2 regions of the Gleimia hominis genome follow, and region 2 is predicted to be linked to the other one. Evidence: riboswitches for the same ligand, from Rfam matches in the RefSeq annotation. Region 2 holds a riboswitch; the other holds the start of a gene.
What was found. A riboswitch is a leader RNA that binds a small molecule or an ion and turns the genes downstream of it on or off. The one in region 2 is predicted to bind thiamine pyrophosphate.

Region 1 (4,395 bases), 160 kb from region 2:
CCGTGGCGTCTTTATGTACGGCATCGACACTTCCGACGGGGGTTTTCCCTGACGGCCACAGAAGCACCAACCCGACGACCGTGGCGATCGCTAATGGCAGTACTATTGCGGCTAGTGTGAGCCTGATTCTGAGTAGGCGTTTGCGAGGCAGCTCTAGGGGCCCGTGGTTGTGGTGCGCGTGCGACATGCTTGTTTACCCTTGTTATGCGATGAGGTTAAGTACGTACTTACCCTACCCTTAGTCGCGAATAGTTCTCATCAACGGTCGGGGGCACCTACACGCGTTTTCACCTACCGCGCGGGGCTTTACGCAACGTGGAGTTTTACAGCAACATCTAGTTTTAGAGCAACAACGACTAGTCGACAGCCGGCACCTCCCAGTTACCGAACCACATTTTCGCAGTCGAACGCATGCTGCTTTTCAGCACCGAGAACGCAGGTACCCTCACCCCCTCTTTCGCCGCTACCGCGCACAGGAAGTCGCGCACCCGCCACACTTCCGCGGGGTTAACGCTGGGCGCGATTGCAAGTACCTCATGTAAATACTGCTCGTTCGCATACCCCAGTTTCGTCGCAATCCACGCGGGTGAAACCGTGAGTTTATTGCACAGGTTTTGCAGTTCATGCGCGGTTGCGTCGCATTGTTTAGCGTTTATTGACATGGCGGCCTTTCAGTAAGTTACCTAATGATACCCAGTGGTAAGACACGTAATTAAAGGAGTAGAAATTAGTTCCCTCCCCAGTTAGGTCAACCTCGGTTTTGATCCGAGTTTTCCTTACTGAGGAGGGAACGCGGCGTAACTAAGCTGAGCTACGTTTCTAAAGCGGGCTTCGGGCCGGTGAAAAACTCATCAGGCCGCACACCGCTAACATGGAGCAACAGCTGTGGTTATTGCACTAAACCCGGTTACGCGTTGGGGGTACCTGGTTTGGTGTCGGCGGATTCAAAGCGCTGGTCGTGGTGGGTGCGGGCTTGTTTCCCGTCTGCTCCGCGGTCCCAGGAGCGTTCCAGCTGCCCGGGTTCCAGTTCGGAACCGGCTGGTGCGGAGGCGGGGCTGGCGGATTCCAGCGAGGTACCCCTTAGCCGAGAGATCCACCGCATCGCGTGGTACATCGCAAGGGCGCCGAACGAGCCTAGTGCGATTCCCTCAAACACCATGTCTCCCCAGTGCCACGTGTAGTTCGCTATCGCAACCACCATGGCGACTGCTGCTGTGTTCAGGTTGACGGGGTCAGAGAAGTCGGTGCGGTTCTGCACCCAGATGCGCACGCCAAGCATGCCGATCATGCCGTACAGGATCGTCGCAGCCCCACCAAGTACTCCCACGGGAATCGTGGCGATCAGCACCCCGAACTTGGGGAACATGGACAGTGCGAGCGCGGTTAGCGCGGCAACAATGTAGGCGGCTGTTGAGTAGACGCGGGTGGCGGCCATAACCCCAATGTTCTCCGCGTACGTGGTGGTACCGGAACCACCACCGGAACCAGCGAACACGGTGGAGAGCCCGTCGGCGAACAGGGCCCGGCCTGTGAGGGTGTCTAGGTTGCGCCCAGTCATAGCGGACACGGATTTCACGTGCCCCACGTTTTCTGCGATGAGCACGAGGACGACGGGCACGAAGAGTCCAAGTGCGGAGATGTCGAATGCGGGAGCGTGGAAGCTGGGTAGGCCCACCCAGGCGGCGTCGGACAGGGTGGAAAAATCAACTTCCCCACGGATCACAGCGCACGCGTAGCCAATGAGCACACCGATTAGGATCGATAGGCGTCCGACGATTCCTTTGAACAGGACGGTCACGAGGAGGACGGAAACGATGGTGACGATTGCGGTTACGGGAGCTTGTTTAACGTTGTTCCACGCCGCGGGAGCCAGGTTGAATCCGATGAGGGCCACGATGGTGCCTGTAACAACCGGGGGCATGAGCACGTCGATCCACCTGTGGCCCGCCACCATGACGATTAACCCGACGATTAGGAGCGCCAGGCCTGCGGAGATGATTCCACCTTGTGCGACCGCCATTCTGTGTGGGTCAATGGCGCCTCCACCTTGGACGTATCCGGTGATGGCGGTGATTGGGGCGATGAGGGCAAAAGAAGAGCCGAGATAACTTGGAAGTTTCCCGGCTGTAATGAGGATAAAAAGAATGGTTCCAATCCCTGTGAAAAATAATGTCGTTGAAGGATTGAAACCAGTTAGTAACGGAACGAGGAATGTGGCTCCGAACATTGCCACCACGTGTTGCATCCCGATTCCGATTGTGGCGGGCCATGCGAGCCGTTCATCGGGCTGAACCACGTCACCGGGGGCTATGTGCACGCCGTCTCCGTGCAGTTTCCATTTCACTGCCATTTGGGCACTCCTTGTGTTTTATCTGGGACTTGTTTTAAGCCGCAGATAGTCTATGCTGTTCCCACCATTTTTCTCGCATTATCCTCCATCTTGTAGCGCGTTTCACGTATTTCTCCCCTGAGGGTACCTGGCTCAGTTGGGCGTCACCGCTTTTGTTTTGCATGAGGGTACTTGGGGCCACTGGGGCGTCACCGCTTTTGTTTTGCATGAGGGTACCTGGGCTCGCCTTAGAGCAATCCCGATAGTTTTTGCCGCGGGTACCTTCGTTTTTGAGCGCGAGGTACCTCCGCTGCCATCCGCGAGCCTGTGTTGCACGACATGCGTGATTCTCGGTAGCCTGTGCTTGAACACGGGAGCCCGTTGGGGCTGAGAGGGAGGTTACCTCCGACCGTTGAACCTGATCCAGGTCATGCTGGCGAAGGGAAGTGGAAGTTTTCATGCCGAGCGATCAGAAGAATAAGAGCTACAACTCGAACAGTAGTCGTCAAGGAACCAATCTGAAACAGGCGGCCGCCGCCCAGCACGCCACTTCAGAAACGGCCCAAAATGCCGCCCAGCACGCCACTTCAAGAAACACCGGCAAAGCCACCGCGGATAAAACCCGGCATATGGATAAGGATGAGCAGATGCGGGTGGTGGATCCGATTTGGCCGGCGATGACGTCTCGCGAAATCAAAGCGGTTACAAGCGCTTCAAAAGTGCAGGTGGTTCAAAACAGTAACCGGCCGATGGCCGCGGGATCCCTTGCGGATGCTGACGGACAGCGCGTATTTTTGAAGCGCTACGACCCCACCCTGGTGCCCACAAAAACTTTGAAAGCTGTGCATAAAGCAGTGAATCAAGCAATCGGCAACGGTTTGCGTGCTCCTCGTTTCTTGCCTTTCCCCAATGGTGAAACGATTGCGTTTGAGGGGCCGTGGGTCTACGAGATGTGTCAGGCTGCGCGCGGCGAAGACCGGTATCGCAACCAGCCCTCTTGGAGTCCACCGTTTACCCGTGCGGATGCGCGGGAGGTGGGCCGAACGGTGGCTCGAGTGCGTTTGGCAATGGAAACTGTGGGTACCCCTGAACCTCGGGAAATCCCTCAGGGGCCGTATCAAAACCGGTTTACCCTAATGTTGGCTCAAGACCTCCCTGAGGCGGTGGACAAGTTTTTGGAAGCCAGACCCGAGGTAGCGCAGTACCTGGCCCACACGGGGAGGGATTTGCTGGCAGATTTAGCGCCGCTGGAACCGCTTCGGCAGCAAGCCCGCGCGGTGGCCGGTGAGTCGTTGCGGTGGACGCATGGTGATCTGCACGTTTCGAACACGTTCTGGGATGGGCACCGGGTTAGTGACGTGATTGATTTCGGTCTGGCGTATTTGAATCCCCCGATTTTCGATTTGGCACTCGCGCTGGAGCGGCATGCGATTGATTGGATTTCGATAACCGAGGGCGCGAGGAGCAGTACTGACGCAGATACCGGCACTGAGACCATCAGCAGTACTGACGCTGATGCCATTACTGAGGCAGACGGCAATACTGACGCCACCACCAGAAGTTCAGACGCAAGCAAGACCAAAGAGTCCGATGCTCATGCAGGCCCGGACACGCCCACCCCCGGCGTGCGTTTCCGCCCTCAAGTGGCAAAGGATATTCTGGCTGGTTACAGCGAGTTATTGGCGTTGTCCTCGTCGGAAAAACGGGCGTTGGGTCCGATGATTGCGCTTAGTCATATTGAGTTTTCACTAGATATGATTCGTTACGCCGCGTACGCACCGGCGGCAACGGCGGGGTTGGCGGATTGGGCGTACGACTTTTCTTTACTCGGCCATTCCCGCTGGTTTTTAACCGGTGAGGGCCACCAGTTTTAATCTATGATTAACACATTTTGTAAGGAGTTATGATGCTTGTTCGGATGCGGTTGGAGTATGTGACGGCGTGGCCGAATCACGCGGGTATGTTCGTGGCTCGTAAGAAGGGGTTCTATGCGGACCGCGGTTTTGATGTGGATATCGTGTGGGATGGTTGGGATCGTGGTACCCCTGTTGATTTAACGGTGGCTG
Region 2 (4,395 bases):
GTGGAGGGCGCGCGCCTGCGTACCCTCCCGGCTGCTGCAGCGCCAGTGTTTATTGGTATGGGCGGGGCCGCGTACCTGGGTGGTTTCTCTTTCTGGCGGTCTGCACTGGCCTTGCTGGTGGGCCTTTTACTGCAGGTGGGGGTGAACTTTGCGAATGATTACTCCGATGGCGTGCGGGGCACGGATGAGCACCGGTCGGGACCGCCACGCTTAACTGCCGGGGGTGGAGCGAGCCCACGTACCGTGCTGACTATAGCCCTGTCGTGTTTTGGTTTGGCGGGGCTGCTGGGCCTCGTACTGCTGTGGATTTCCGGCCAGTGGGTACTGCTGATTCCCGGTGTGGCAGCGGTGGTGGCCGCGTGGTTCTACACGGGTGGACGCCATCCGTACGGCTACATGGGGGTGGGCCTGTCGGAGCTGTTCGTGTTCCTTTTCTTTGGTTTATTCGCCACAGTTGGGACCACGTGGGTTCAAGTTCCCTCCGCACCTGCCCGCCTGTGGGTTGGCGCTACCGGCGTAGGGCTATTGTCGATCGCCCTGCTGTTCATTAATAACATTCGCGATATCCCAACCGACAAGCTTTCGGGCAAGCGTACTTTGCCGGTGCGCCTGGGGGATTCCCGGTCGCGGCTAGCGTATTACGGCCTGGTTATTATCGGAGTGTGCGCGGGCACGGTTGCGGCCCCTGGGTTTTTAGGCAGCTTGTGCACGCTGGTGGTACTTGCCGCACTTGCGGTAATAGCTGCTCGTCCGGTTTGGCAGGGAGCGAGTGGACGCGATTTGCTGCATCCATTGAAGATGACCGGGATCCTCACCCTCGCCTACGGCCTGCTAGTTGGCGGGTTCTTAGCGCTGGCCGGTTTCTAGCGGCGGCTTTTCCCTAGCGCTGGCCGGTTTCTAGCGTTGACGCACCGGCCTTTCCCAGCAGTCCGGCGCTTTGCCGCTGGCATCATCCACGGGTTTTGCGGCGCTGTTCAGCATTCAATCAGCGCATGTGGGTACACTGGGGCAGTAGTCGTTTTGAGAGGACATAATGGGGCGGATACTTCTGATTGCAGCCGCGATTGCGTTGGCGATCTATGCGATTGCAGATTGCGCCCGCACCCCTAACGACCAAATGCCCGCTCACCTTCCGAAACCTATTTGGCTCCTAATAATTTTGTTAACCACCCCACTGGGGCCAATTGGGTGGATTATTATTTCACGGGTCATGAGGGCAGAGAACAATGGTGGCCGGCTCGATGCCAGTATCTGGTCTTCGGACGAGTCCTCTATTCAAGGCATCCAGTTTGGACATCAGCACAACCGGCCCCCGCGTGATCTGGGGCCAGATGATGACCCGGAGTTCTTGTGGCGGTTAGAAAAGGAACTGCGGGCAGAGCGTCAAGCCCGTAAGAATGCTAACCAGGAACCGGATCTACCGCGGGAGCAACAGCCTCAGGAAAATAATGGTGCTACGCCGGAGAGCAAAAAATCTGACACCAAACCGAACGCGACCGATGACGTCGAAACCGACCCCGCTGACGAGACTGACCCCAACGCGGCCAATGACGTCGAAACCGGCCAGACCGAAAATATCGGCGTGCCAGAGGACCAGCCGGATGTGAACAAGCCAGATGCCGACCTACCGGATGCGGACCAGCCTACTTGTCGCAACGAGATTTTGGATGGCGAGGCAAACGCGCGCGAGACAAACGAAGGTGACGTCGACGAGGATGACGATGCGCGTGCGAACAGGTGCGATAATGACCCGGACGAGTCGCGGTAGTAGGCTTATCTTCCGCTGTGGTTTTTAATCGAAGAGCCGCGGTGGTTTCTGTTAACCTAAAGAAGCAATCACGGGAGCCGGATGGCTGAGAGGAAGGCCACGACCTTCGACCGTCAAACCTGATCTGGGTAATGCCAGCGCAGGGAGACCTCTTCACACGCCCACTCGGGTGGGCTTGTACCCGTGCCCACCGATCAACTGAAAGGGCACAAAATGAGTAACCAAGAAGACCTCACGAAACCTGTTTCTTCCCAGGGGTGGCGCGTAGTAGACATTGTGGTCGCCGCTATTCTAGGTATTGCCACGGGACTGATTTTTTTCGCGTGGAACTCAGTTGGGTACGCGTGGTACAAATCCATGGACGCGGTAACACCCGGGTTCGGTGGGATAGCCACGGGGATCTGGTTCTTGGGCGCACCTTTGGGTGCGTTGATTATTCGCAAACCTGGTGCCGGGATTTTTGTTGAGGTCCTAGCTGCTTGTGTGTCAGCGCTGCTGGGTAACGTGTGGGGAATCACCACGCTGTACTCGGGGTTGGCGCAAGGTATCGCCGGTGAGATTCCGTTCCTAGCGACGCGGTACCGCAAGTTCTCGCTCCCAATCGCTCTGGCGTCCGGCGCTCTGTCGGGTGCGGGCGGTTGGTTCCTGGAACTGTTCATGTCCCCCAACCTGCCTAAGGGCCTAGCGTACAACTCGATTTACCTGGTGACGCTGTGCATTTCTGGACTGTTCTTGGCGGGCCTGCTGGGGTACCTGCTGGTCGCGGCGCTGCGCAAGACGGGGGCGTTAGCGGCATTTAACTCTGGACGCCAGTCGTAGAACAAGGGGCGTTGACGTTGATCCGAGCCACCGACTGGGGGTACACGTTTGAAGGTCAGACATGGCCTGCGGTTCAGCATATTGATTTTGAGGTAGAGCAGGGTGAGCGCGTACTTCTACTGGGCCCGTCTGGGAGTGGTAAATCCACTTTGCTGACAGCGTTGGCTGGGTTGTTGGGGTCGCAGCACGACGGAGTTGAATCGGGTTCTTTATTGATTGACGGCGTGCATCCCTCGCGCATGAAGGGCCAGGTGGGCCTGGTGATGCAGGACCCGCAGTCCCAAGTCATTTTGCAACGCGTGGGTGATGATGTTGCGTTCGGACTTGAGAACATGGGAGTTAGCCCAGACCGGATTTGGCCCCGGGTTGAAGCTGCGCTACAAGAAGTTGGGCTTGAGGTACCCCTGAATCGGCCCACTGCAGCGCTGTCCGGCGGGCAGCAGCAACGCTTGATCTTAGCCGCTACCCTAGCGATGCAGGACGAGCACCATCGGATCCTGTGCTTAGACGAACCGACCGCTAACTTAGACACGGAAGGTATCGCGGAGATTCGTGATGCCACTAAGCGGGCGCTGACTGCGGACGCGACCCTCATTATTGTGGAACACCGGGTGGAACCGTGGCTGGACGTGGTGGACCGGCTGATTGTGATTGGTCACGACGGAGTCATTGCGGACGGACCGGTGCAGGAAGTGCTGGAGGCTGAGGCACAGCGTCTGTTAGATGCGGGCGTGTGGGTGCCGGGCAACCCGACTGGCTTGTCGAAACGAGATTCGTTTTCTTTAGGCACAACCGCGGGTTCTTCTTCTGCGGGTTCCAGTTCGGTTTCTTCGAGCTCAGAATCAACTTCGTTCCCCACGTGTTTACGCACAGTTGATCTAACGACGGGCCATGGCAAGCACGTGGTTTCGACAGGTTTGGACCTAAAGGTGGAGTCCGGAGTTTCCACGGTGATCACGGGGCCGAACGGAGTGGGGAAATCTACCCTCGCAATGACGTTAGCGGGTTTGTTACCCCCCGTGTCCGGTCGGGTGGAAGCCACTGAGGTTCTGGACCCACCTAAAGGCCGCTTAGAGATCGCCAAGTGGGCGTCTAAGGATTTGTTGACGCGTGTGGGCACTGTGTTTCAGCAGCCGGAGCACCAGTTTGTGGAATCCACGGTGGCGCGTGAACTTGAGGTGGGGATGCGGGCCCTCGGGTGGGACGATAAGCGCATCGGGAAGCGGCGTGACTACCTGCTGGACATGCTGCGGATGACGGATCTGGCGGACCGTAACCCGTTCCAACTCTCGGGTGGGCAGGCGCGGCGCTTGTCGGTAGCGACCGTGTTGGCAACGTCGCCGAAAGTGATGATTTTGGACGAACCAACGTTCGGGCAGGATCGCAACACGTGGTTGGGGTTGTGCAAATTAATTCAGGAGTTGATTGATGAGGGCCACGCGGTGGTGTCCGTAACACACGATGAGGAGTTCATTGACGTGCTGGGAGAACGCCACATTCACCTCGACTCCGGTGGCGACCACCCGGAACCTGGACACCGGGGGACCGTCACCGCAAGCGGCTCCCAACCAAACTCCACTGAAACTGGGGTCCGCATTGACTCCGTAGAACCTGATAGGGGCGGGGCGCGCACCGCTTTTGAGGCGGGAGGGCGAGCATGAAAACTCGGTTTGATATTTTGAACCCGGTGTCCCGCCTGGGGCTTACCCTACTGTTGTCCGTACCGATTTTGATCACGTTGGATTGGGTGAGTGCGAGCGTCATGTTCGCACTTTTAGTGTGCGCGTTCGCGTGGGCACGCGTGCCGT

Region 1: it holds a riboswitch for thiamine pyrophosphate, as region 2 does, so the genes downstream of both, CJ187_RS08900 (phosphotransferase enzyme family protein) here and CJ187_RS00145 (ECF transporter S component) in region 2, are expected to answer to the same signal.

The regions. Positions count from the first base shown of each region.
Region 1 is NZ_CP126963.1:2,035,483-2,039,877, reverse strand. Features, by position in the region: gene CJ187_RS08915 (YibE/F family protein) at 1-187, opposite strand, end outside; gene CJ187_RS08910 (DUF2316 family protein) at 357-662, opposite strand; gene CJ187_RS08905 (uracil-xanthine permease family protein) at 908-2,350, opposite strand; TPP riboswitch at 2,690-2,792, shown strand; gene CJ187_RS08900 (phosphotransferase enzyme family protein) at 2,788-4,203, shown strand; gene CJ187_RS08895 (ABC transporter substrate-binding protein) at 4,233-4,395, shown strand, end outside.
Region 2 is NZ_CP126963.1:28,225-32,619, reverse strand. Features, by position in the region: gene CJ187_RS00155 (1,4-dihydroxy-2-naphthoate polyprenyltransferase) at 1-867, shown strand, start outside; gene CJ187_RS00150 (PLDc N-terminal domain-containing protein) at 1,034-1,768, shown strand; TPP riboswitch at 1,829-1,931, shown strand; gene CJ187_RS00145 (ECF transporter S component) at 1,982-2,587, shown strand; gene CJ187_RS00140 (ABC transporter ATP-binding protein) at 2,599-4,248, shown strand; gene CJ187_RS00135 (energy-coupling factor transporter transmembrane component T family protein) at 4,245-4,395, shown strand, end outside.